4 regions of the Massilia jejuensis genome follow, and region 3 is predicted to be linked to each of the others. Evidence: predicted binding sites of a transcription regulator. Region 3 holds the regulator's gene; each other region holds the start of a gene.
The links. Region 3 encodes sigma-54, which starts transcription at its own class of promoters, with help from an activator protein. Its sites were predicted from a motif close to TGGCANGNAANCTGCTTT; they were not measured.
Positions count from the first base shown of each region.

Region 1 (4,989 bases), on a different contig from region 3:
CGATCGACCTCGACAGTGTCGGCATCGCGCTGAACCTGGCGCAGCTCGAGCGCATGCACCAGCTGAAAACCGGCGCGCTACTGCGCGCCGCGGTGCTGCTCGGCGCCATGACCGGCACGGAGCTGACGGATGCGCAGCGCGACGCCCTGGGCGCCTACTCGAGCGCGGTAGGGCTGGCCTTCCAGGTGGTCGACGACATCCTCGACGCGACCGCCGATTCGGCCACGCTCGGCAAGACCGCCGGCAAGGATGCGGCCGGCAACAAGCCGACCTATGTATCGATCCTCGGCCTGGCGGCATCACAAGCATTGGCGCAGCAATTGCGGCGCGACGCGCACGACGCGCTGGCGCCATTCGGAGAACAAGCACTGCGGCTGCGCGAACTCGCGGATCTGATCGTGCAGCGGAAGGCATAAATGAAACTGCTAGAAACCATCAACGACCCGTCTGACCTGCGCCAGCTGTCGCGCGCGCAACTGACGCCCCTGGCCAACGAACTGCGCCAGTTCCTGCTCGACTCGGTCTCGAAGACGGGTGGCCACCTGTCCTCGAACCTGGGCACGGTGGAACTGACGATCGCGCTGCATTATGTGTTCGAGACGCCGCACGACCGCATCGTCTGGGACGTGGGCCACCAGACCTATTCGCACAAGATCCTCACCGGCCGCCGCAACCGCATGGGCACGCTGCGCCAGCTGAACGGCCTGTCGGGCTTCCCGAAGCGCGACGAGAGCGAATACGACACCTTCGGCACGGCGCACTCGTCGACCTCGATCTCGGCCGCGCTCGGCATGGCCGCCGCCTCCAGGATCAAGGGCGAGCACCGCCACGCGATCGCCGTGATCGGCGACGGGTCGATGACGGCCGGCATGGCCTTCGAAGCCTTGAACAATGCCGGCGTCGAGGAAGACTGCAACCTGCTGGTGGTCCTGAACGACAACGACATGTCGATCTCGCCGCCGGTCGGCGCCCTGAACCGCTACCTGGCGCGCTTGATGAGCGGCCAGTTCTACGCCGCCGCCAAGACGGTCGGCAAGAGCGTGCTGCCCGGCCCCTTGCGCGAGCTGGCCAGCCGCCTGGAAGAACACGCGAAGGGCATGGTGGTCCCGGCCACGATGTTCGAGGAATTCGGCTTCAACTACATCGGCCCGATCGACGGCCACGACCTCGATTCGCTGATTCCGACGCTGGAGAACATCAAGAAGCTCAAGGGGCCGCAGTTCCTGCACGTCGTCACGAAGAAGGGGCAGGGCTACAAGCTGGCCGAGGCCGAGCCGATCCTGTACCACGGCACCGGCAAGTTCAATCCGACCGAAGGCATCATCCCGGCGACCAGCCCGAGCAAGATCACCTACACTGAAGTGTTCGGCAACTGGCTGTGCGACATGGCCGCCGCCGACAGCCGCCTGGTCGGCATCACGCCGGCCATGCGCGAGGGCTCGGGCATGGTGCGCTTCCACCAGCAATACCCGGAGCGCTATTTCGACGTCGGCATCGCCGAGCAGCATTCGGTGACCTTCGGCGCTGGACTCGCCACCGAGGGCTTGAAACCGGTCGTGGCGATCTATTCGACCTTCCTGCAGCGCGGCTACGACCAGCTGATCCACGACGTGGCGCTGCAAAACCTGGATGTCACCTTCGCGCTCGACCGCGCCGGCCTGGTCGGCGCCGACGGCGCGACCCACGCCGGCAACTACGACCTGTCCTTCCTGCGCTGCATCCCGAACATGGTGGTGATGGCGGCCTCCGACGAGAACGAGTGCCGCCAGATGCTGACGACGGCCTATCACTATCCGGGGCCGGCCGCGGTGCGCTATCCGCGCGGCGCCGGGGTCGGCGCGGCCATCAAGGAAGAGCTGGTCTCGATCGAGATCGGCAAGGGCGAGATCAAGCGCCAGGGCAAGGACATCGCCATCCTCGCCTTCGGTTCGATGGTGGCCCCGAGCCTGGGCGCGGCGAACGAACTGAACGCGACGGTCGCCAACATGCGCTTCGTGAAACCGCTCGACCTCGCGCTGGTGCAGCGGCTGGCGGCGGAGCACGCCTGCCTGGTCACCGTGGAAGAGGGCGCGACCATGGGCGGCGCCGGTTCGGCCGTGGCCGAGGCGATGGCGGCAGCCGGTATCGTCAAGCCACTCCTGATCCTGGGCTTGCCGGACAAGTTCATCGACCAGGGCGATCCTGCGGCGCTGCTGGCTTCGGTAGGCCTCGATGCCAAGGGGATCGCCGCTGCGATCCGCACGCGCTTCGGTGCAACGGGCGAGCCGCGGCTCGTCGTGAACAATACCTGACGAGGCGTCAGTCTCCCATGAACAACGGCGCTTCGGCGCCGTTGTTCATGGAAAGTTCGGATGCCGCCGCGGTCCAGGCATGGCCGGTCGGGATGATTGATTGCGCACAGGCATTGACTATGTGCGCTGCATAACAAAATATTATCGGGATTCTTTACACTTGAGCTGACTGCTGAGTAAGTTAAATACCTAAGCAATTGATTTTTAATGATATTTTACATCTGGCACGCATATTGCTAACAAGGGGATACCAACGACAATTTGTTCAACCTAATAAAGACCACTATCATGAAATTTCTGAAAAAACTCGCTTGTGCCGCCGCTGTTGCAATGTCCGTCGCAGGTGGCGCAAATGCCGCTACCGTGATGAACAACTGGGTCTTCAACCCGGTCGGCACCGGCTTCAGCGCTGGCCAGACCGTCAACGAATACCTCGACGTCAACGGCAACGCCTTCATCCAGATCAACCCAACCGGTGGCAGCAGCTTCTCGTTCACCGAACACGCTGTGTTCAACATCGTGCAAGCTGACAGCAACGGCGCCCTGTTCCCAGTGAACTACGCCGGCGGCAACATCACCGCGATCTTCGAAGCGACCGGCACCGGTAACTTCAGCGGCGCCTTCACCTTCACCGGCGGCACCATCAAGATGTACCAGAACCCGACCAACGGCCAGTACGGTTCGACCGCCGGCTTCTACGGCGCCAACCTGGGCAACGAGATCGCCGTGTTCAACGTGATGGCTGGCGGTGGCGGCCTGGTCGATGCAAGCGGTTCGCCAACCAACAACGGTCAAGTCAGCGTGTTCGCACAAGCTGATGCCGGCGCCCTGGATGCAGGTTACTTCTTCCGTGAAAACGGCGACGACCTGTCGGCTGAATCGGTGATGGGCTTTGCCTTCACCAACGCCAACACCATCGGCAATCCAACCCGCCGTCTGGTTGACGAAGTCGCTTGCCAATTCGCTGGCTACACCGGCAGCGGTTGCAACGGCACCGACTATGCCAACAACCCAGGCAACTTCTTTGTCTCGAACAACGGTCAGTTCAAGCTGGCTGAAGTGCCAGAGCCAGGTTCGCTGGCCCTGTTCGGTATCGCCATGCTGGGCGCCGGCGTCATGAGCCGCAAGCGCGCCAAGAAGGCCTAAAGTAGCGCCGCAGCGCCGCCTGGTTCAGGCGAGCGCTTGCAGAAAGGCCAGTCAGGAAACTGACTGGCCTTTTCTATTTGGGAAGACTGAACGCGCCGGAATCGCTTGTCTTCGACCTTCGTGCAACCGATCAGCCGGCGGGTTGGCCGAACAATTCCTCGGCGCGCCGGAACAGGATCCAGGAAGTCGCGATCAGCTTGTCGCCGCTGACCGGCACATGCCCCTTGTGGGTGTGGGTGAACCCGGCCGGGGCGATGATCAGGCGGCCCTTTTTCGCCGCCACCTTGCGCTCCTGGTAGAGGAACTCGGTCTCGCCGCCCTCGGTCACATCGTTCAGGTAGAACTGGAACAGCAGCACCCGGTGCAGGGTCTCGCAACTGGCGTTCTGCGGGTAGATCTCGGAATGCCAGTGGTGGTAGCCGCCCGTGCCTTGCAGGTATTTCTGCAGGTTGAGCGGGCCGCAGCGGTACATCGACTGCAAGAGCGCTGCAAGGTGCGGCCTGCCGCATTCGTCGAAGTTGGCCAGCGACAGCGCGACCGGCTGGCCGGTCCGGGGATGGGCGACCATCGGCGCCAGTGCGCCCAGCACCAGCGCCCGGTAGCGGTCGATATAGGCGGCAAGGTGGTGCGCCACCGCCGTCATCATCAGGTTGCCGACGTCGTGCCATTCCTGGTGCGGGCCGATGGTGAGGTCCCAGCTGTCCTTCTTGCTGGTGTCGACGCCGTTGCCGGTGCGCCCGCGCACGACCTTGTCGCTGGCCTCGAAACGGGCGGCGATGGCGCCGCACTGGGCCGCGCTCAAGGCGTCGTCGTAGATGCCGATGAAATCGTTCACGCCCGTCTGCCCTCCCTGCCTGCCTGCGGCGGCAGGTGAATCGAACGCGCCAGCAGGTGTCCGGCCAGCCAGCCGCCGGCCAGGCCGCCGAGATGGGCCGCGTTGTCGGTATGCGGATACACGAAACCCATCCACAGGCTAAAGAGCAGGAATGGAATCAGCGAGGAACGCAGCTCGGAGACGACGGTCGGCGGCACGCCGCTGTTGCTGCGCCCGAGGAAGGCCAGCAGGCCGCCGATGATGCCGAAGATCGCGCCCGAGGCGCCGACGCTGTTGACCTGCGGATTCCACAGCACGCTGGCGATGCTGCCCGCGACGCCGGCCAGCATGTACAGGGCGGCGAAGCGCGTGCTGCCGAAGATGCGTTCGGCGAGCCGGCCGACCTGCCACAGCGCCAGCATGTTGAACAGCAGGTGCCACAGGCTGCCGTGCAGGAACATCGAGCTGACCAGGCGCCACCATTGGCCGCCGCGCGTCAGGCGCCCGAGGTTCGAGCCCCAGTCGACCAGCTGGAAGGCGTGCAGGGCGGCGCCGGCATTGGGCTGCAGCGCGAACAGCTCGCGCAGCGGCCCCGCCAGTTCGGCCTGGTACTTCTGGCGCGCCAGCCACATCAGCACGAAAATGCCGATGTTCGCCGTCAGCAGGCCCCAGATCAGCGGCGTCGACGGACTCCAGTAATCGATGCGGTCGTGGAAGACTTCGTTCTCTTCGTGCTCG
Region 1 covers NZ_JBHSMS010000080.1:17,227-22,215, forward strand. The annotation lists gene ACFPOU_RS22695 (polyprenyl synthetase family protein) at 1-416, shown strand, start outside; gene dxs (1-deoxy-D-xylulose-5-phosphate synthase) at 417-2,291, shown strand; gene pepA (flocculation-associated PEP-CTERM protein PepA) at 2,580-3,437, shown strand; gene ACFPOU_RS22710 (2OG-Fe(II) oxygenase) at 3,568-4,272, opposite strand; gene ACFPOU_RS22715 (rhomboid family intramembrane serine protease) at 4,269-4,989, opposite strand, start outside.
Region 1: pepA (flocculation-associated PEP-CTERM protein PepA) is a predicted target of sigma-54. The motif match lies at 2,514-2,531, and genes of this name have one in related genera.

Region 2 (4,989 bases), on a different contig from region 3:
GGGGCGGCGCATCGCGATCTGGCTGGCGCAGTGCGCGCTGTCGCTGCCGACGGTCCTGATCGGCTTGCTGCTGTACCTGCTGCTGTCGCGGCGCGGGCCGCTCGGACCGCTGGAGTGGCTGTTCTCGCAGTCGGGCATCATCGTCGGCCAGTTCATCGTCGGCCTGCCGGTGCTGCTCGCCTTTACCCTGGCGGCGGTACAGGGGCTCGATGCGCGCTATGCCGAGACCGCGCGCGCGCTGGGCGCCTCGCGCTGGCGCACCATGACCACCGTGCTGCACGAGGCGCGCTACGGCGTGATGGCGGCCGTGATCAGCGGGTTCGGACGCGTGATCTCGGAAGTCGGCTGCGCGCTGATGGTGGGCGGCAACATCGAAGGCGAGACGCGCACCATCACCACTGCCATCGCGCTCGAGACGAGCAAGGGCGAGTTCGCGCAGGGGATCGCGCTGGGCATCGTGCTGGTCGCCCTGGCGCTCTTGATGAACGGCGCGCTGATGCTGCTGCAGGGCGAGGCGCATACGGCGGGAGGGCGGGCATGAGCCAGGAGACACACGCTTTGCTGGCAGTGCGGCGTATCGCCAAGCGGCACGGCGAGCGCCTGCTGTTCGATATCGACGGCTTGCGTCTCGACGCCGCCAGCGCCTATGTGCTGACCGGCGCCAACGGGGTCGGCAAAAGCACGCTGCTGCGCGTGCTCGCCGGCCTCGAGACCGCCCAGGTGGAAGGCGCCGTCTTCGAGGGCAAGCCGGTCACGCTGCATCCGTATCCGGCGCTGCTGCGGCGCGCCGTCGTCTACGTGCACCAGCACCCGATCATGTTTTCGACGAGCGTCGCGCAGAACATCGCCTACGGGCTGGCCGCGCGCGGCGAATCGAAGGCGCGGGTGGCCCGGATCGTGGAAGAGGCGATGGACTGGGCCGGCGTGGCCTACCTGCGCGACACCGACCCGAGCCGCCTATCGGGCGGCGAGAAGCAGCGCGTGGCGCTGGCGCGCGCGCGCGTGCTGCAGCCGCGCCTGCTTCTGCTGGACGAGCCGACCGCCAACCTCGACGGCGCCGCGCGCGAGCAGGTGATCGCGCTGATTCCGACCCTGATCGACCAGGGCTGCACCGTGGTGATGGCCTGCCACGACCGCGACCTGATCGGCCTTCCCGGCGTGCGCCGTTTGAAACTGCGCGACGGGCATCTCGAATACCGACCAGTTAAACACGAATCCCAAGGAGAACATGATGAAACGCCGTAATCTGATCGCTATACTGCTGTGCGCCAGTCTCGCCTCGCCCCTGGCGACGGCGCAGGAGACGCTGCGCCTGTCGACCACCACCAGCACCGAGAACTCGGGCTTGCTGACGCAGCTGTTGCCCGCTTTCGAGGCCAAGACCGGGATCAAGGTCAAGGTGATCTCGGTCGGTACCGGCAAGGCGCTCGAGCTGGGCAAGAACGGCGACGTCGACCTGACCCTGGTACATGCGCGCCAGCTGGAAGACAAGTTCGTGCTCGATGGCTGGGGTGTCGACCGGCGCGACGTGATGTACAACGACTTCATCGTCGTCGGCCCGGAAGCGGACCCGGCCAGGATCAAGGGCGGCAAGGACGTGATCGCCGCGTTTGCCAGGATCGCCGCCAGCGGCGCCCGCTTCATCTCGCGCGGCGACAATTCCGGCACCGACGTCATGGAAAAGGGTTACTGGCAGACGGCGGGCACCAAGCCGGCGGGCAGCGCCTATGTGGCGGCCGGCCTGGGCATGGGCGAGGTGCTGAACATGGCCGCCGAAATGCGCGCCTACACGCTCACCGACCGCGCCACCTACGGCGCCTACAAGGCCAAGACCGGCCTGGCGATCCTGGTCGAGGGCGACAAGCGCATGTTCAATCCCTACGGGATCATCGCCGTCAATCCGGCCAAGCATCCAGGCGTGAACTACCGGGGCGCGCGGCAACTGATCGACTGGATCACCTCGCCCGAAGGCCAGGCGCGCATCGCCGCCTTCAAGCCGGCCGGGGAGCAGCTGTTCTTTCCGACGGCGCCGCGCTGACCGCTGCGCGGTGACCGACGTAAAAAAAGCGGCCGAGGCCGCTTTTTTCATGCTGATACCGGCTTATTTCGAGCGCGTGGCGCGCTTGCGCGACGCCGCGCCCACCGCCAGCAGGGCGATGCCGAACAGGGCGAAGGAGCCCGGCTCCGGCACTTCGGCGACCTGCGCCAGCTTGAACTGGCCGTTCGAACCGATGAAGAAATATTCCCTCGAACGGTTGCGGTAAGTGCCGCCCGCGCAGCCGGGACCGGTGAAGCCGGCGAACTGGCAAGCCACTTCGTCGACCAGGCGGCGCGTCGGCGTGCCCAGGGTATTGGCGTTGGTGAAGGCGAACGACAGGATCGCTTCTTCCGACAGGTCGTCGCCGTTGCTGTTGAAGAAGTAACCGGCGTCGAGCATGCCCGGCGCGGCCTTGGCGAAGACGCTGACCTGGCCGTTCCTGGTCGGGACGCCGTTGGTGTCGACGATGCCGCCGCCGCCCATGAGCACGTCGAATTCGGCGATGACATTGCCGAGGTTGGCGCCGTAGAAGCCCTGGGTGCCGGCGTACTGGCCGTCAACCGGGTTCTGGTACATGCGGATCGTACCGCTCTCGAAGCTGAAGGTGCCGCCGTAGTCGCCGTTACCCTTGGCCTCGAAGGTCGCGGTGATGTTTCCGCCGGAATAGTTCAGCGGGAACAGGCGGCCATTGCTGTCGGCCTGGGTAATATTGAAGACCCCTGTTTCCGTGAAGGAGAACGAGGTGCCGCCGGTGGGGGTCAACTGGATGAAGGCATTGCCGTTGATGTCCAGGTATTCATTGATGACCTGGCCGCCGGCGAAGCCGCCACCGATCGGGTTGAATACCCAATTATTCAGGACCGGGCTCGCGACCGCGGCACCGGTCGTGCACAGCGTCATTGCTGCAGCACACACTAGTTTCTTGAGGAAATTCATTGTTAATCTTTCGACAAGTTGTCGTCAGGGGTGGATGAACTTTAAGTAAAGCAATCATCATGCCTGAAGAAAATTCATGTGATAAATCAATTGCTTACAGTAATTCAATTTAACCTTTGTACTTACCTGTAAAAGTTCTCGACAAGTCGTTGTTTCTATTGAGAATTCTTTGTTATAAAAGGCGGTGGAAAAGGCTTCGAAAGATTCTCAAATGCATGCATTAATTGACAATGTTTTTAAAAAGATGAATGTCAAAACAACCAAAAGTGTTGATGTGCATTCATTTCTATAGTGAACATCGGCGGTCGATCAAGTATAAAAACCGCCAGATGAGGCATCGATCCGCGTCGCGCTACCGTAGGGAAGAAGGAAAACTGGCGTTGGTAGCGCAGCATTTTCACCGGCAGCCCGTCCATGGCAGTGAAGAACAGCGCCTTGCGCCCGGGAGTGCCAGGGCCGAACATGATTTGCTGGGCGAATGTGGTCTTGCCGCTGGCGGGAGGGCCGCCGATAACATTGAACGACCTCTCGGGCAAGCCACGACCGAGGATAGTATCGAGTTCGGGTACGCCCGTCGCCAGCAGGCGCAGGTAAACTTTGTCGGCCATGCCCCTTACTTCTAAGTACTGTTGTCGGTAGCGTGAATGGGAAATGCCGCTTGCAGGAAACGTGTCGTCACGCCGGCGCCGATCGGGTCGGCCAGTCCCGTTGCGTTGGACAGGAGCAAGGCGTGGTTGACTGAAACGATCGCGTCGGGCGTGCGATCGTCGAGGCTGCGTTCCCTTCTCTGGGAACGAACCGTCCAGTCAACGCCGCAAACAACTCGTTCGGTACAGACATGGCGTTGGGGCAGCAACATGGCCCATCGACGATCGTTACGGCATGTCCCGGCCGGGTGAATGAATGTGTCTAAAAACATCATTCTGTCCGATCGCTGCCCGGCTGGCGGAGTCCGTGGACGGAGCAAGGACCGGAATTTTCAACAGCACCTCGGTGCCGTGCGAGCGGGCGCCTTTGACGATCAGTTCGCCGCCATGCCCGGCGACACGTTCTTGCAGGTCGAGCAGGCCGAAGCTGTTCGCCTTGCGCGGCGCGCCCGGGTCGAAACCGATCCCGTTGTCGATGATACACATGGTCAGTAGGCCGTCGGCGGCGGCCAGGCGCACGCGGACCCGGCTCGCCAGCGAATGGCGGAACACGTTGTTCAGGCATTCCTGCAGCGCGCGGTAGAGGGTGAGCAGCGCTTCCTCGTCCAGGACCAGGTCGTCGATGCCGGACGCGCCTTTCAGGTCGCAGGCGATGCCGCTGGCGCGCATGAACTTGCGCAATTCCATTTCGACCGTGGCAACGAGCCCCAGTTCCAGGCCGGACGGACGCAGTTCGCCCAGCAGTTCCTTGACCGAGCGCAGCGTGACGTCGACGTTGTCGAGCGCGGCGCCGATGCGGTCGCGCAGGCGGTAGTGGCGGCTGGTGGTGCGCTGGTGCAGCATGACGATGTCGATGCGCAGGGCCAGCAGGTTCTGTCCCAGCGAATCGTGCAGTTCGCGCGAGATGCGCTTGCGCTCGTCCTCGCGCGTGGCCCGCTGGTGCGCCAGCAGGCTGTGCAATTTTTGCTCGGAAGCGCGCAAGGCCGCCTCGGCCCGCTCGCAGGCGAAGATTTTTTCAACCAATGCCTGGTTGACCAGCATCTGGTCCTGGGTCAGGCGCAGCATCGCCGCTTCGTGGTCGGCATTGACGTCGGCGAGCGCGTCGGCAATGGCGTCGGCAGTGTCCGGCGGGTAATCGCCGTGCCCGTCGTGCTGGTCTCCCTGGCGCTGGCCATGCGCTGCGCTCTTGCGGCCGGATGGTTGTGTGCGCATATCGAAAAGCAGGTTAATTCGACGCAAAGAACGCTGTGATGTACAACAGCTACCCAGTCCAGACGCTATGGATTTTCGTTCGCTAAGTCAAGCAGAAAAGCTGACCGTGTGGCAAATGCGGCAACGCAAAGATGTATTGCTACGGCCGATCGGCGT
Region 2 covers NZ_JBHSMS010000036.1:120,029-125,017, reverse strand. The annotation lists gene ACFPOU_RS11210 (ABC transporter permease) at 1-541, shown strand, start outside; gene ACFPOU_RS11205 (energy-coupling factor ABC transporter ATP-binding protein) at 538-1,245, shown strand; gene ACFPOU_RS11200 (ABC transporter substrate-binding protein) at 1,232-2,038, shown strand; gene pepA (flocculation-associated PEP-CTERM protein PepA) at 2,102-2,974, opposite strand; gene ACFPOU_RS11190 (RAD55 family ATPase) at 3,226-3,582, opposite strand; gene ACFPOU_RS11185 (hypothetical protein) at 3,594-3,833, opposite strand; gene ACFPOU_RS11180 (sensor histidine kinase) at 3,850-4,833, opposite strand.
Region 2: pepA (flocculation-associated PEP-CTERM protein PepA) is a predicted target of sigma-54. The motif match lies at 3,022-3,039, and genes of this name have one in related genera.

Region 3 (4,989 bases):
TGTTCCTGACGTCCAGCACCCATTCGCTGGTCGCGCGTTTTTCGGAGACGCGGCGCAGCCACCCGCTCTCGCACACCCTGTTGCCTGGCGAGAATCCGGCCTCGCGCCGCACCCTGATCGAGTGCATCGCCGAAGAGCGCGAGCGCCTGGCCGCGATCGAGCAGCTCGGGCATGTGATCGACACCTCGGAAGCGTCGGCGAACAAGCTGCGCGCCTGGATCAAGGAACTGGCCGAAGTCCAGCACGCGCCGCTGACGCTGTTCTTCGAATCCTTCGCCTTCAAGGTCGGCGTACCGCTCGACGCCGACTTCGTCTTCGACGTGCGCGCCATCCCGAATCCGTATTACGACCTGTCCCTGCGCCCGCTGACGGGCAAGGACGCGCCCGTGATCGCCTTCCTCGATGCCCAGCCGAGCGCCACCGAGATGCTGCACGATATCTGCAAGTTCGTGGAAAAGTGGCTGCCCTCGTTCAAGACCGACAACCGCAGCTACCTGACGGTGGCCGTGGGCTGTACCGGCGGCCAGCACCGCTCGGTTTACATGGCCGAGCGTCTGGCGGCGTATTTCAACGAGACCGAGCGGGTGGTGCTGCGGCATCGCGAGCAGTCGTAAGCGCGCGGGCTGCCCCGAGCGCGCGACCGGCCGTCAATCGAGGTGCCGCAGCGGATGCGCGTGCGCCGGCCACGCCGGCGCGAAGAACGCTTCCACCATCTCCGGCTTCACTTCCTGCAAGGTCGCGGGATTCCACCGGGGCGCATTGTCCTTGTCGATCACCAGCGCGCGCACGCCTTCGAGCACTTCGCCATGCTCGAAGTTGCGGCGCACCAGCGAACGCTCCATGCGCAGGCAGTCGGCTACCTGCATCGAGGCGCCGCGCACCAGCATCTCGTGCGTCACGCACATCATCAGCGGTGAACGCTGGCGCATCGCGCCCAGGGCTTTCTGCGCGAAGGCGCTGTCCTCACCCTCCAGCGAAGCCATGATCGCCGCCACCGAACCGGCGCCGAAGTGCAGGTCGATCGCCGCGCGCTGCGCCCGCAGGACGCTGTCGCCGGCATCGGCGGCGAAGCGTGCGCCGAAGCGGCGGATCGCGTCGGCCAGCTGCGCGCCCGGCGTGGTCTCGACCAGCGCGTGCAATGCACCCAGCTGCGCGCCCGGGACGAATACGTCGGCCAGGTCCGCATACAGGGCGTCGGCCGCGCCGATCGTCAGGCCGGTCAGGCCCAGGTAGTTGCCCAGCCGGCCCGGCGCATGCGACAGGAAATGGCTGCCGCCGACGTCCGGGAACAGGCCGATGTTCACTTCCGGCATGGCCATTTTCGTGCGCTCGGTGACGATGCGCAGGCCGGTTCCGGGGCCGCCCTGGGCTATGCCCATGCCGCCGCCCATCACCACGCCGTCCATGAGCGCGATATACGGCTTCGGATAGAAATGAATCAGGTAGTTGAGCGCGTATTCCTCGGTAAAGAAATCCTCGAGCAGCGCGCTGCCGGCCATCGGGGTGGCATGGCCCGCCTCATGGAAGAAGCGGATGTCGCCGCCGGCGCACAGGGCTTTTTCGCTGCTGCTGGTCAGGACCACCGCCGCGACGCCGGCATCGTCGCGCCAGGCCAGCAGGATGTCGGTCAGGCGCCGCACCATCGGCAGCGACAGGGAGTTCAGGGCTTTCGGACGATCGAGGGTAATCACACCGGTGCCGTTGGCAACGCGGGTCAGGACATGGTCGGTCATGGTGGCTGGGCTGATCGGAAAAACATGCATTTTACCGAAGCGCGCGCCGCGCGGGCGCATGCGCGCACGCCCATTGAAAAGGGCGCCCCTCGGCGCCCTCGTTCAGACGGTGCTCGATGCTGGCCGACTACATCGCGGCGGCGGCAGCTTCTCCGCCTTCAGGCCGGCGCTTGAGCGCCTCGCGGCCATGATCCTGGAGGATCGTCTTGTATTTCATGACCTGGCGGTCCAGCCTGTCCATCAACAGGTCGATCGCGGCGTACAAATCTTGGGCCACGCTCTCCACGTGCACGGTCTTGCCGGACAATCGCAAGTTGATCTCGGCTTTCTGACGTTTGTCTTTTTCGGTGAGGTTGTCGATCGCGAGGATCACGTGGGAATCGATGACTTGATCGAAATGGCGGGTGATGCGTTCCAGCTTGTTCTGTACGTATTCTCGAATGGCGGGGGTGACGTCGAGGTGGTGGCCACTGATGGTGAGATTCATACACACTCCTTAGATAAATGCGCGGACGCCGCTGACGCGCTTGGGACGCGTGGGTGCCGCTGTTACAAGGATTTGCGGAGACTGACGGGAGGTATCTTGAGTGCTTCGCGGTATTTTGCAACCGTCCGGCGCGCAATGACCATGCCTTGTTCACCGAGCATTTCCGCGATCTTGCTATCGGATAAAGGGTTCTTTGGGTCTTCTGCTCCTGTCAGCTGCGCAATGAGCGCCCGTATCGCCGTCGACGATGCCTCGCCCCCCGCTTCGGTGGCGACATGGCTTCCGAAGAAATACTTCAGCTCAAACATGCCGTGCGGGGTCAGCATGAATTTTTGAGTTGTCACGCGAGAAATCGTGCTCTCGTGCAGACCCAGTGTATCAGCAATCTCGCGAAGCACAAGGGGACGCATCGCAACCGCGCCATGGCTGAAAAAGTTGCGCTGGCGCTCCACAATTGCCTGTGAAACACGCAGGATCGTGTCGAAGCGCTGGCGCATGTTCTTGATGAGCCACTTCGCTTCCTGCAGCTGCGCGCTCATCTGGCCTTCGCCTTTTCCCTGCTTGAGCAGGTTGGCGTAGACGTTGTTGACGCGCAGGCGCGGCATCACCTCGTTGTTCAGCGAGACGCTCCAGCCGCCCTTCGATTTGCGGACAATAACGTCCGGAACGACGAAGTCGGACACGCTCGACGCAAAGGCCGCGCCCGGATGGGGATTGCACTGGCGGATCACGGCCTGCGCCTCGCGCAGGTCTTCGTCGTCGCAGTCGAGCGCTTTCTTGAGCTTGGTGAATTCGCGCTGCGCGAACCAGGTCAGGTAGCCCTCGACGATCTTCAAGGCCATGCGCCGCGTCACCAGCGGCACGCCCGGCATGCCGCGGATCTGCAGCGCCAGGCATTCGGAAGCGCTGCGCGCGCCGACGCCCGACGGATCGAGGCTTTGCACCAGCGCCAGCGCGCAGCGCAGCTCGTCCATCTCGACTTCGAGCTCGCCGGGCAGGCGCGCGTGGATCTCGTCGAGCGGCTCCTCCAGGTAGCCGTTGTCGTCGATGGCGTCGATCACCAGCTCGGCCAGCGCGCGATCGCGCTCGGTCACGCCGGTCACGCGAATCTGCTCGGACAGGTGCTCGCGCAGCGTCACGCCTATGGCGCCCAGCTGCGGGCGGCCGTCGTCGTCGCCGTCGGTGCCGGAGGCGCGTCCGCCCTCGCCCCAGTCGCCATCGGGCTCGCTGCGTTCGACCTCGCCGCCTTCGAACTCGCCGGCCGCCTCGGGTGCCGGCGCCCCCTCTTCGCCGGCCGGCGCCGGGGCCTCGGCTTGCTGGGGCGGCGCGTCGTTGATGGCGCCGTCGGCCAGCAGGCGCACCGAGTGGTCGAGCGGATCGTCGAGCCGCTCGAGCAGGGGATTGTCGGACAGGATTTGCTCGATTTCCTGGTGCAGCTCGAGCGTCGACAGCTGCAGCAGGCGGATCGACTGTTGAAGCTGCGGCGTGAGTGCCAGGTGCTGTGAAGTCCGAAGTTGCAGGGATTGTTTCATGTCGACGCTTGTTGTACCGTTCTTTGCTACATCCGGAAATGTTCGCCCAGGTAGACGCGTCGTACCGACTCGTCGGCGATGATGTCGTCGGGACGGCCCGACGCCAGTACCGCACCCTGGTTGATGATATACGCGCGGTCGCAGATGCCGAGCGTCTCGCGCACGTTGTGGTCGGTGATCAGCACGCCGATGCCGCGCTCCTTCAGGAAGCGCACGATGCGCTGGATCTCGATCACGGCGATCGGGTCGACGCCGGCAAACGGCTCGTCCAGCAGCACGAAGCGCGGATTGGTCGCCAGCGCGCGCGCGATCTCGACGCGCCGGCGCTCGCCCCCGGAGAGCGACAGCGCGGGATTTTCGCGCAGCTTCTCGATCTGCAGCTCGCCCAGCAGCGAATCGAGCCGCGCGTCGATGGCGTCCCTGCCCAGGGCGCGGCCGTTCTCGTCGTGCTGCAGTTCCAGCACGGCGCGGATATTGTCTTCCACCGTCAGCTTGCGAAACACCGACGCTTCCTGCGGCAGGTAGGACAGGCCCATCACCGCGCGCCGGTGGATCGGCAGGCGCGAGATGTCGGCGCCGTTGATCTCGATGGTGCCGGCGTCCGACGGCACCAGGCCGACGATCATGTAGAACGACGTCGTCTTGCCGGCGCCGTTCGGACCGAGCAGGCCCACGACCTCGCCGCAACCGACTTCGAGCGAGACGTCGCGCACGACCAGTCGCTTGCCATAGCTTTTCTGCAGTCCCCGAACGACCAGGGTGCTGCGGCTGTCTCGACCATCCTTCATCATGGCTTTCCCGCCGGCGTCGTGGCCGGTCGTGCCTGCGCGCCGGGCGCGGGAGCGGCAGGAGCGGCCGCTCCCGGCGCGGTGCGGCGCGGCGCGATGATCAGGGTGCCGCGTCCGCCGCCGGCCCTGCTCTCGCCGCTGGCGTCGTTGCGCACGGTGGCCACTTCGCGCCGGCTGTCGTAGGAGATGTAGGCGCCCTCGAGTTCGTTCGTCAGGCGGCCGTTCTCGAGCTGCCGGACGATCGCCTTCGAGAACAGCTTGACCAGTTCCTGGCGCTCGTCGTACTCGATGCGTTCGGCCTGCCCTTCCATCCACAGGTCCGGTCCGCCGTCGCGCTTCTGGCGAAACGTCGCCACGCGCCCCGGACCGGAAGTGAGCGTGACGCTCATGTAGCCCTCCGGGCTTTCCTTGAGCAGTGCGCGGTCCGACTTCAGCGTCAGCGTGCCGCG
Region 3 covers NZ_JBHSMS010000081.1:14,859-19,847, reverse strand. The annotation lists gene rapZ (RNase adapter RapZ) at 1-614, shown strand, start outside; gene ACFPOU_RS23050 (enoyl-CoA hydratase/isomerase family protein) at 648-1,733, opposite strand; gene hpf (ribosome hibernation-promoting factor, HPF/YfiA family) at 1,861-2,220, opposite strand; gene ACFPOU_RS23040 (RNA polymerase factor sigma-54) at 2,283-3,752, opposite strand; gene lptB (LPS export ABC transporter ATP-binding protein) at 3,779-4,540, opposite strand; gene lptA (lipopolysaccharide transport periplasmic protein LptA) at 4,540-4,989, opposite strand, start outside.

Region 4 (4,989 bases), on a different contig from region 3:
TCGTCCGCATCCATCACGTCGGCGAAGAAGATGTTGGGCGACTTGCCGCCCAGTTCCAGCGTGACCGGGATCAGGTTCTGCGCAGCGTATTGCATGATCAGGCGCCCGGTGCCGGTTTCGCCCGTGAACGCGATCTTGGCGATGCGCTTGCTCGATGCCAGCGGCTTGCCCGCCTCGAGGCCGAAGCCGTTGACGACATTGATCACGCCCGGCGGCAGCAGGTCGCCAATGAGTTCCATCAGCACCAGGATCGAGGCCGGGGTCTGCTCGGCCGGTTTGAGCACGACGCAGTTGCCGGCCGCCAGGGCTGGCGCCAGCTTCCAGACCGCCATCAGGATCGGGAAGTTCCACGGAATGATCTGGCCGACCACGCCGAGCGGCTCGTGGAAGTGGTAAGCGTAGGTTTCATGGTCGATCTGGGCGATCGAGCCTTCTTGCGCGCGGATGGCGCCGGCAAAATAACGGAAATGGTCGATGGCGAGCGGAATGTCGGCCGCCATCGTCTCGCGGATCGGCTTGCCGTTGTCGATGGTCTCGGCGGTGGCGATCATCGTCAGGTTCTGCTCGATGCGGTCGGCGATCTTGTTGAGGATGTTGGCGCGCTCGGCCGGCGAAGTCTTGCCCCAGGCTTCCTTCGCTTCATGGGCCGCGTCGAGCGCCAGTTCGATGTCTTCGGCGGTCGAACGGGCGATCTCGCAGAAAGGCTGGCCGGTGATCGGGGTGATGTTGGGGAAATACTCACCCTTGGTTGGCGCCACGAACCGGCCGCCGATGTAGTTGTCGTAGCGTTGCTTGAACGGATTGGCGACGCCGAGCTTGCTGATGTCTGCGAGATTCATGTCATCCTCTTTCTTCGTGGTTATGGGCCGTTAGCCTTAACGGGTGTGTCGAAGCACCCCTATCGTTTCGCAAGCGCCGTGCCAGCCCCCTGTCATGGGAAAAACCGCCCGGCGCCGCGTGTTTCTGGTACACCTGCTCCAGATTGAAACAGCGCAACGGATCAGCAGATCAGCGGATCAGTACGCCCCAGGGCAGCGCACCCACCGGAATGTCGTTCAGGCGCGTATTGCTGGCCGTATCGATGACCGAGACGCTGCCCGAGCGGCCATTGGCCACGTACAGGCGGGCCCCGTCGGGCGTGAGCGCCATGTTCCAGGGGCGCTTGCCCACCGCAATGGTGGTCGTGACGGTGTTGGTGGCGGCATCGATCACCGTGACCGTGCCGTCGATGCCGTTGCTGGCATACACTTGGCGGCCGCTGGGGTGGACGGCGATGCCGGCCGTGTTGCGCCCGGCGGGAATGGTGGCCAGCGCACGCCGCGTCGCCATGTCGATGACGACCACGGTGTTCGCCAGTTCGCAGGCAACATAGGCCCGCGCGCCGTCGGGAGAAAAGGCGATGCCGCGCGGACGCAGGCCGACGGCCACGCTGCCGCTCTGGCGCCGCGCGGCGACGTCGATCAGGTCGACCTGTTCGGCGTCCTCGGCGCTGACCAGCAGCCATTTGCCGTCCGGGCTGAACACGGCGTGCTCCGGGTTGCGTCCCTGGACCGGGATCTCGGCCAGGACGCGGCGCGTAGCGGCCTCGACCAGCACCACGCTGTTGCTCTCCTCGACCGCCACGGCCAGCCAGCGGCCGTCGGCCGAGGCGCTCACGCCCTCGGGCGATTTGCCGACCGCGACGCTGGCGAGCGTGGCGCCGCTGGCGGCGTCCAGCGCCAGCAGGGCGCCGGCGCCGGCGTCGGTGACCCACAGGACGCGTCCCGCCGGGTCGGCCGCGATGCCGCGCGGCCGTTTGCCGGCGGCAATTTCGCGAACCAAGGCGCCGCTATCGGTGTCGATCACGCTGAGGGTGGCCGATTTTTCGTTCGGCACGTAAGCGAAGGGCGCGGCGCCGGCGTGGCAGGTGGCCAGCGCGACGGCCAGCAACAGGGCGGGGCTTGCAAGGCGCATGTGCATCATGGGAATCCTTATGTCGTGGTAAGCGCGGAGCGCGATAGCTAATATTCGACTGGAAATACTTGTGGATTGTGGCAGCCAACAACACGTTTATTCCTGGACGAGTACTGGGAGAAATGCAAGCGTCATGCCATCGGTGTGCGCACGCGTTTTCGCCATGGCAGGTATATTGCTAGTCAAATTGCCAGGCAAATTAGTAAGCCCTGCCAACGGGGCTATCACAACAATGGAGAGACAATGACGCAACACGCATTTCGCCTGAACGCGATCGCCGCCCTGTGCGCCTGCTGGCCGCTGGCGGCGCTTGCCGCCGCTGCGCCGGCGGCCGCCCCCGCCGCCGCCCCTGCCGCCGCCCCGGCAGCGACCGGTACGGCGCAGGGGCCGATGGCCGTCGTGGTCGTCACCGGCAGCCGCTCCGAGCACACCAGTTTCGACTTGCCGGCCGCGATCGACGTGATCGACGCCTCGCAGATCCGCGACACCCAGCCGCGCGTGAACGCCTCCGAGGCGCTGGCCGCGGTGCCGGGCCTGGTCGCGCGCGACCGCCAGAACTATGCGCAGGACTTGCAGATTTCCTCGCGCGGCTTCGGCGCCCGTTCCGCCTTCGGCGTGCGCGGCGTGCGCCTGATCGCCGACGGCATTCCCGCCACCATGCCCGACGGCCAGGGCCAGGCCGCCACCTTCAACCTCGACATGGCCGAGCGCATCGAAGTGCTGCGCGGCCCCTTCTCGGCGCTCTACGGGAATCACTCGGGCGGCGTCATCCAGCTGTTCACGCGCGATCCGAAAGGACCGCCCGCGATCGAGACGAGCTTTTCGGCCGGCAGCTACGGCATGCGCAAGCTCGACGTCAACGCCCAGGGCGAAGCGAACGGCGTCGGCTACCTGCTCGACGCCTCGCGCTTCGACATCGACGGCTTTCGCGACCATGGCGCCGCCAGGCGCGACCAGGCCTATGCCAAGCTGACGGTGGCGCCCTCCGCCGCCAGCCGCCTGGTATTCACCGCCAGCGGCCTGCGCCAGGACGACACGCAAGACCCGCTCGGCGTCACCTGGGCGACTTACCAGCGCGACCCGCGCGCCGGCGAGATCGACGCCACCGACACGGCCACTCCGCGGCGCACCCTGGCCGAGCGCTACAACACCCGCAAGAGCATCGACCACAAGCAGATCGGCGTGACCTGGGAACAGCGCTTCGGCGCGAATCGCCTGCAGGCGACGGCCTACGGCGGCAACCGGCGCGTGGTGCAGTACCAGTCCTTCTCGCGCGGCTTCCAGGCGCCGCCGACGCACTCGGGCGGCGTGATCGACTTCGACCGCGAATTCCTCGGCCTCGACCTCAACTGGCGCGACGTGCGCGAGCTGGGCGGCGGCACCCTGCGCACCACGGTCGGTATCGACGCCGGCCGCTCGCTCGATTCGCGCCAGGGCTTCGAGAATTTCGTCGGCGACGTCTTCGGCGTGCGCGGACGCCTGCGCCGCGACGAGGAAGACAAGGTGTCGAACCTCGACCCCTACCTGCAGGCCGAATGGGAGCGCGACGCCTGGGTCGTCACGGCCGGCCTGCGCCACAGCCGCGTCAAGTTCGAGGTGGCCGACCGCTACCTGTCGAACGGCAACGACAGCGGCGCGGTGCGCCACAGCCACACGACGCCCCTGGTCGGCGTGCTCTATAAAGTCTCGCCGACCCTGAACGTGTATGCGAGCGCGGCGCGCGGCTTCGAGACCCCGACCCTGAACGAAGTGTTTTATTCGGGTGCCGGCGGCGGCTTCAATTTCAACTTGCAGCCGGCCATCGGCACGCACCTGGAAGCGGGCATCAAGACACTCGTGACGGACAAGGTGCGGGTGAACGCGGCGCTGTTCCAGGTAAAGACGCGCGACGAGGTCGTGGTCGACGTCGCCAGCGGCGGACGCACCAGCTTCCGCAACGCCAGTGCCACCCTGCGCCAGGGCGGCGAATTGTCGCTCGATGCGGACCTGGGCGCCGGCTGGAACGCCAAGCTCGCCCTGTCGGCGCTGCGCGCCGTCTACGATGCCGGTTTTGGCAACGTGCCGAAAGGCAGCCGCTTGCCGGGCGTGCCCAAGGCCAGCGTCTACGGGGAGCTGGGCTGGAAGGAAGCGGCGGGCCGCTATGGCGCGGCGCTGGAGACCATCGCCAACGGGCGCGTGTATGCCGAGGACACCAATACCCAGCAGGCCGCGCCGGGCTATGCCATCTTCAATCTGCGGGCACAGGCCAGCCAGGCCTGGAGCGGGTGGAAGTTCAAGCAGTTCGTGCGCCTGAATAACCTGTTCGACAAGCAGTATGTCGGGTCGGTGATCGTGGGCGATGCGAATCGGCGGTTCTATGAAGGAGCGCCGGGGAGGAACTGGGTGGTGGGGGTGAGTGGACAGTACCAGTTCTGATGGGCGTGGGCGGATTCCCCGCCCACGCGCTCACCGTTCAAGCACCGGATCCACGTCGCGCCAAAGGTCAGAACCGGTAGCGCACGCCCGCATGGACCGTACGGGGCGCGCCCGGCGCCACGAAGCGCGCATGCGCCGGCGCCACTTCACCGGCATGCGGCTGCAACAGGCGCCCGTCCGGGAACAGGTCCACCGCGACCGCCCCGAACGTTTCGTAGCGCCGGTCGAACACGTTGTTCACCCGCGCAAAAAGCTCCCATCGCGGCGCTGGAAGCCAGCGTGCGTGCAGGTTGACGAGCGCATGCCCGCGCACGCTCCAGTCGGCCCGGCGCGCATCGTCGGCATCGTCGGCATCGGCGATCAGGCCATCCTCGTTGCCCTGGGTCGCCCGGTGCGACGCCGCCTGCAGGTCCGCTCCCAGCACCAGCCCCGGCCGCGCATCCCAGTCCAGGCCCAGTTTCAGCGTATGGCGCGGCAAGCCCGCGATCGGGGTGCCCGGCCCGACTTGCACCGTGCGCGCGCCCGTAAACAGCGTGCCGTCTGCATCGTAGGTCGCGCGCAGGTAACTGTAGTCGGCGCTCGCCCGCCATGCGCCCCACTGCCCGTGCGCGCCCAGGTCCG
Region 4 covers NZ_JBHSMS010000068.1:10,050-15,038, forward strand. The annotation lists gene adh (aldehyde dehydrogenase) at 1-839, opposite strand, end outside; gene ACFPOU_RS20015 (beta-propeller fold lactonase family protein) at 1,009-1,962, opposite strand; gene ACFPOU_RS20020 (TonB-dependent receptor family protein) at 2,197-4,368, shown strand; gene ACFPOU_RS20025 (TonB-dependent receptor) at 4,436-4,989, opposite strand, start outside.
Region 4: ACFPOU_RS20015 (beta-propeller fold lactonase family protein) is a predicted target of sigma-54. The motif match lies at 2,075-2,092, and genes of this name have one in related genera.